DNA from 3 places in the Thalassotalea sediminis genome. Region 1 is predicted to be linked to each of the others. Evidence: predicted binding sites of a transcription regulator. Region 1 holds the regulator's gene; each other region holds the start of a gene.
What was found. The regulator MetJ, encoded in region 1, represses methionine synthesis genes. The targets are predictions, from matches to a motif close to TAGACGTCTAGACGTCTA.

Region 1 (2,282 bases):
TTTCGCCAACAAGCCCTCGATTACCACCAGTTTCCACAACCTGGAAAAATTAGCATTGAACTAACAACGCCAGCTGAAACAAGCCAAGATTTGGCACTTGCATATAGCCCTGGTGTCGCAGAGCCGGTTAGAGAAATTTCTGAAAACCCTGAGGCAGTTTATCAGTACACAGCAAAAGGTAACACTGTTGCTGTTATCACAAATGGTACGGCGATATTAGGTTTAGGTAACTTAGGGGGAATGGCGGCAAAACCCGTAATGGAAGGTAAAGCATTATTATTTAAACGCTTTGCCAATATTGATTCGTTTGATATTGAAGTGAAACATAAGACAGTAGAAGAATTTGTCACGACAGTTGCTAATATTGCAGACAGCTTTGGTGGCATTAATCTTGAAGATATTAAAGCGCCTGAGTGCTTTGAAATTGAAAAAGCACTGATAGAACGCTGTAAGATTCCTATTTTTCATGATGATCAACACGGTACAGCGATTGTAACGGCAGCAGGGATGATTAATGCGCTTGAAATTCAAGGGAAAAAACTTCGCCATGCGAATATTGTCTGTATGGGGGCTGGCGCTGCAGCCATTGCGTGTATGGAGCTATTAATAAACTGTGGTGCACAGCGCGAAAAGATATATATGTTAGATACAAAAGGCGTCATTCATCCGCGTAGGACTGATTTAAATGAATATAAAAAGTTGTTTGCTAACAACACAGATAAAAGATCACTAGAAGATGTCATTGATGGCGCTGATGTCTTTGTAGGGGTATCGGGCCCTGATGTTCTATCTGCTGAGCATGTAAAATCTATGGCGAATAACCCAGTAATATTTGCGTGCTCTAATCCTGATCCTGAAATTAAACCTGAAGTCGCGCAAGCGGCCAGAAACGATGTAATTATTGCAACGGGTCGATCTGATTATCCAAATCAAGTGAATAATGTTTTATGTTTCCCGTTTATTTTCAGAGGTGCGTTAGATGTGCGTGCACGTACAATAAATGCTGATATGAAAGTAGCGTGTGTTCACGCTATTCGTGAACTTGCTAAAGAACCCGTACCTGAAGAGGTGTTAACAGCAAGTGGTGATAATGAACTGACTTTTGGTAAAGAATACATTATACCTAAACCAATGGATCCTAGACTTTGTCATCGCGTTGCAAAAGCCGTCGCGATAGCTGCGGTAGAGTCAGGCGTTGCTGCGTTGCCATTACCCGATAAATATTTATAGCAACTTGATTGCGCAATCATAACAATGTTTTTGTGGTGATTGCGCTCAACTTAATGATACTGGTTTAGCACAAGATAAACATGAAGACTACGGTGATAATTAATCTACTTCATCTTCATATTTACTTAAATCGGTAATGCCCTTTTCCGCTAAGGCATCTCGTACGCTTTTAGGTAGTCGATGTTCATTGTCTTTAGCAAGATCATCATCACACGGTAATGGTTGACCGGTAAATGCATGAAGAAATGCTTCACATAATAACTCACTATTTGTTGCATGACGTAAATTATTAATTTGACGACGTGTGCGCTCGTCGGTTAATACTTTTAATACACGCAGTGGAATAGAAACGGTGATTTTTTTTACTTGTTCACTTTTTTTACCGTGTTCTGCGTATGGGTTGATGTATTCGCCATTCCATTCAGCCATGAAAGACCTCTAGTTACCTATAATACTGATTAAAGTGATTTTACTGGTTGTTACATCTTAGTCAATAATGAATGTGTAGAAGTTTAGATGTCTAAAGTACTTGAACTCATATTTTAAAACGTATAGACTTTTGGACGTCCAAACATCTATTTGATTAATAAATGTAATAAAAAGGCGATTAGTGACATGAAAAATAGCAAATTAGCGACAACTGCCGTACGCGCAGGTATTAATACTGACGAACATCATGGTGCGGTGATCCCTGCTATTCACCTATCGAGTACCTATGCGTTGAAAGGATTTAATGATAAACGTCAGTTTGACTACTCTCGCACGGGTAACCCAACGAGAGCGACGTTTGCACAAGCTATTGCTGATCTTGAAGGTGGGGCTGTTGGCATTGTTACTTCTACAGGTATGTCGTCTGTTCATCTTATTTGCCAACTATTAACAACAGATGATCTTGTCGTTATTCCACATGACTGCTACGGCGGTAGTTATCGTTTATTTACTCACCTTGCTAAACGCGGGCTATTTAAATTATTAGTTGTCGACCAAAATAATCAAGAAGCGCTGAGTAATGCGCTAGCCCAACGACCTAAACTTGTATTGGTTGAAACGCC
Region 2 (2,282 bases), 1.0 Mb from region 1:
CATTTTATTGACCTTGAATAGTCGCTATGATCGTTCTACTACCACCATGATCTCGATGTTCTCCAAGGTAAATTCCTTGCCAAATACCCATGTTCATTTTTCCTTTTGATATTGGAACGGTAACACTGCTGCCCAATAAACTTGCTTTAATATGTGCTGGCATATCATCGGCGCCTTCATAAGTGTGTTGGTAGTATGGAGCATTCTCTGGTACAAATTTATTAAAATGTGACTCCATATCTAACCTTACGGTTGGGTCAGCATTTTCATTAATTGTTAATGAGGCTGATGTGTGTTTGATAAAAAAATTGACCAAGCCGCAGTCTATATTCGCGAGCATAGGTAATGCTTTATCGAGTTCTGTCGTAATTAAATGAAAGCCTCTAGACTTTGCTTTCAGGTGAATTTCTCTCTGATGCCACATAATATTGTTTAGGTTAGTTGTTTGAAAGACTGGCGAATTAGCGGTAATACGCTTTCTACTAATGCCGATAAATCTTGCTTATGTTGATATACCAATGATAATGTTTTTTTCATTGGATGTTGAGCAATTCGTCTTACCGCGAGTTGTTCATGCCATGAAAAACTATAAATTAACCAGTCAGGCAAAACGGCAATACCCAGGCCAGCAGATACCATTTGTGCCATTGTATGGCTATGTTGTACCTGCTTGATCTGTTTTGGCGTAATTTTTCTGGGCAGTAAAACTTGGTTAAAAATATCGAGTTCCACTGTAGGTACTGGGTATGTTAGCAGTACTTCGTTGCTAAATGACGCTACGTCTATCTCACTTTGGTTAGCAAGTTTGTGTGTTGTAGGCATAACAACAAGTAATTCAAACTCTCCTATTTTTTGAACTTGGTGCGTATTTGCAAATGATGTTTTGTCAGAAAAACGTAAATCTGCTTTATGTTCATCTTCACCAAAATAGTTATCAATAATCTCTAAAGAAATATTATAGTCTTGTTCAATTTTTTTTATGACGGGGCTTAGCCATTGAAAACAGGCATGACAATCAATGGCCAGTGATATCGTTTGTTGGTTTCTTTGAGCACCTTTTAACGAAGATATTGTTTCATCGATATCTGGCAACACTTTTAATGCGAGCGCTAAAATTGTTTTTCCTTGCGGACTAAATTCAATAGGGTGAGTGTTTCTATTAAATAAACTTGAACCTATGCGGTGCTCTAAGTCTTTAATTTGATGTGAAAGCGCTGATTGACTCATAAAAAGCTGACTTGCTGCTCGTCGAACACTGCCATGAATTGACAGCATATATAGCGTTCTTAAGTGTTTTAATTCCAACATATGAAAATTTTTCCTATACGTGTGAAAAAATAGCGTTAGCGATCATGAGCATTTTTCTGATTATATACATTTAAACGTCTAGACGTCTATATAATTAAGGAGAAAAATATGCGTATTCATAATTTAGGATTCCCACGAATTGGTGGAAAAAGAGAACTAAAAATTGCACTTGAACGTTATTGGCATGGAGAATCAACACAAGAATCATTTCTAGCGTCATGTGCAGCTATTAGAGAGGATAACTGGCAAATTCAAGCTCTAGCTGGCATAGACTTATTGCCGGTTGGTGACTTTTCCCATTATGATCATGTTTTAACGACTAGCTTGATGTTAGGTGTAGTGCCTAATCGTTTTTCTCAATCACTTTCGTCTTTAGATCTTGAGTTTCAAATAGCACGAGGCAAAAGTACGAGTAGTTGTGGCTGTGCTGCAAGTGATATGACTAAGTGGTTTGATACCAATTACCATTATTTAGTACCAGAACTATCGGAAGATCAATGCTTTAACGTCGATGCATCGCATTTGCTTGCACAAATTGCACAGGCACAAAAAGGCGGTCATGAGGTTAAACCTATTTTGCTTGGGCCTGTAACGTACCTATATCTTTCAAAAAACAATGAAAAAAACTTGCCTCACCTGCCAGCGTTAATGGTCGCCTACAACAATATAATTAACCAAATTGCAGCTACAGGTGTGGATTGGTTGCAAATAGATGAGCCGATACTTGCGTTAGAGCTTGAAGAAAATTGGCAACAGGCGTTGATAGCGGCATACAACGCAATCAAGCCAGGTCGTATCAAGCTGATGCTAGCCTCTTATTTTGGTAGTGTTGAACATCACCTAGATTTGATAAGAACCTTACCTATTGACGGTATTCATATTGATACCGTAGTTGAATCAATTGATGTAAGCAATGTATTAAATTTACTGCCTAATGAATGGGTAATTTCACTTGGTATCATCGATGGTCGCAA
Region 3 (2,282 bases), 1.5 Mb from region 1:
TTGCCTTTCACATCTAGATGCCAATCTGCAAATTGTTCACCGCGGTAATCTTGCTCTTCCAATTTGTAAGCTTGGATCATCGTTCCCATCGCACCATCTAAAATTAAAATGCGATTGTTTATTTGCTGTTCCAATAGTGAAAATGAAACTGACTTTTTCATGCTACTACTCATAATTAACTTTGATTACTTGGGTGGATTGCTTGAATATTGTTAGCATCAAGCTGATACGGTGTAATTTGGTAAACGTAATAATTTAACCAGTTAGTAAATAATAGACTACCGTGACTCTTCCAATTACATATCGGCTGTTTTTTAACATTATTATCGGGGTAATAATTTTTTGGTATCATTACGTTATTTGATGTTTTTAAATCTCGTTTAAATTCGTCATCAAGTGTTGTTGCATCATATTCTGGATGACCTGTTAAATAGACCTGCTGTTTATTTTTACTTACAGCTAGATAGACGCCTGCCTCTGGAGATTCAGCAACAACATTTAAATTAGGCACGGAAAGATAATCAGCTTTATCAATATAACCAAATCGTGAATGAGGCACGTGAAAAAAGTCTTCAAAGCCACGTGTTAATTCTTCTTTTACATCTAACGGGCTATGTAAATAAACACCTGAAAGTTTTTCTGTACGTAAGTGACGATTAAGACCATAATGATGATACAAAGCAGCATGTGCAGCCCAGCAAGAAAACATGGTCGAGGTTACATTTTTCTCCGCCCAATCAAATACTTCACATATTTTGTCCCAGAATGTAACTTTTTCATAATCAAGTAACGCCAATGGTGCGCCCGTAATGATTAAACCATCGTATTGTTTTTCTTTAATATCATCAAAAAGGCGATAAAAGTTATCTAAATGCTCTTTGGGCGTATGTTTAGATTCAGCAGTATTAATGCGTACAAATTCAATGTTTATCTGTAATGGTGTATTCGATAACATGCGACATATCTGTACTTCCGTTTCAATTTTATTAGGCATTAAATTTAAAATAGCGACTTCCATTGGTCGTATATCTTGATTAATAGCTCTATGCTCTGACATAACAAAAATATTTTCATTATCAAGCACTTGTAAAGCAGGTAATTGATCTGGAATTTTAATGGGCATTACTTACACCTAAGGTCGATTCATTTAAATGTTCTCGAGATAACCTTTAAAGATTATTATAGCGTGTAATGTGCCTTGGTTTTTTAGCTATGTCAACTTCTAAACGTATAGACGTCTAAAACATATTTTCATATGATAGATTTCTCAGCGCCAAACAATATTTCAATACACAAAATATTAACTTGCTAATAAAAAAACCGCCTATCGGCGGTTTTTTCTTTTTGAAGCAATTTAGGCTTTATTCAGCCTCGACAACTTCTTGTTCTTTACTATCTTTGCTACGCGTTAAAAACATTTCGCGTAAACGTGTATCTAGCTCTTTTGATATTTCTGGATGCTCACGCAAGTAATCAACAGCTTTCGCTTTACCTTGGCCAATTCTATCGCCATTATAGCTATACCAAGCACCTGCTTTTTCAACCATTTTATTTTGTACACCTAGGTCAATCAATTCGCCTAAACTATTGATACCTTCGCCGTAAAGAATTTGAAATTCAACTTGCTTAAACGGTGGAGCAACTTTATTTTTCACTACTTTAACACGCGTTTCATTACCAACAATTTCATCACCTTGTTTAACTGCGCCAATACGACGAATATCTAATCGAACAGATGCGTAAAACTTAAGCGCATTACCACCAGTAGTTGTTTCAGGGTTACCAAACATTACACCAATTTTCATACGAATTTGGTTAATGAAAATCATCATGGTATTAGATTGTTTTAAATTACCCGTTAATTTACGCATTGCTTGAGATAACATACGTGCTTGAAGACCCATATGAGAATCTCCCATATCACCTTCAATTTCCGCTTTAGGCGTTAACGCTGCCACAGAGTCAACAACAATAACATCAACAGCCCCTGAACGCGTCAGCATGTCACAAATTTCTAATGCTTGTTCACCTGTATCTGGTTGAGATACAAGTAGATCATTAATGTTTACACCAAGTTTTTCAGCGTAGATAGGATCTAATGCATGTTCTGCGTCAACAAACGCACAGACTTTCCCGTTACGTTGAGCTTCTGCAATAACTTCCAACGTTAACGTCGTTTTACCACTTGATTCTGGACCATATATCTCTACAACACGACCCATTGGTAAGCCACCAGCACCTAGCGCAATATCTAAACCTAACGAGCCTGTAGAAATGGTTTC

Region 2: a site for MetJ is predicted at 1,380-1,397, ahead of metE (5-methyltetrahydropteroyltriglutamate--homocysteine S-methyltransferase). Genes of this name have one in related genera too.
Region 3: a site for MetJ is predicted at 1,224-1,241, ahead of QUE09_RS04855 (homoserine O-succinyltransferase). Genes of this name have one in related genera too.

Annotation. Positions count from the first base shown of each region.
Region 1 covers NZ_AP027361.1:3,463,652-3,465,933, reverse strand. The annotation lists gene QUE09_RS15740 (malic enzyme-like NAD(P)-binding protein) at 1-1,230, shown strand, start outside; gene metJ (met regulon transcriptional regulator MetJ) at 1,330-1,659, opposite strand; gene metB (cystathionine gamma-synthase) at 1,846-2,282, shown strand, end outside.
Region 2 covers NZ_AP027361.1:572,123-574,404, forward strand. The annotation lists gene QUE09_RS02585 (secondary thiamine-phosphate synthase enzyme YjbQ) at 5-427, opposite strand; gene QUE09_RS02590 (LysR substrate-binding domain-containing protein) at 433-1,308, opposite strand; gene metE (5-methyltetrahydropteroyltriglutamate--homocysteine S-methyltransferase) at 1,417-2,282, shown strand, end outside.
Region 3 covers NZ_AP027361.1:1,074,028-1,076,309, reverse strand. The annotation lists gene metH (methionine synthase) at 1-161, opposite strand, end outside; gene QUE09_RS04855 (homoserine O-succinyltransferase) at 176-1,123, opposite strand; gene recA (recombinase RecA) at 1,362-2,282, opposite strand, start outside.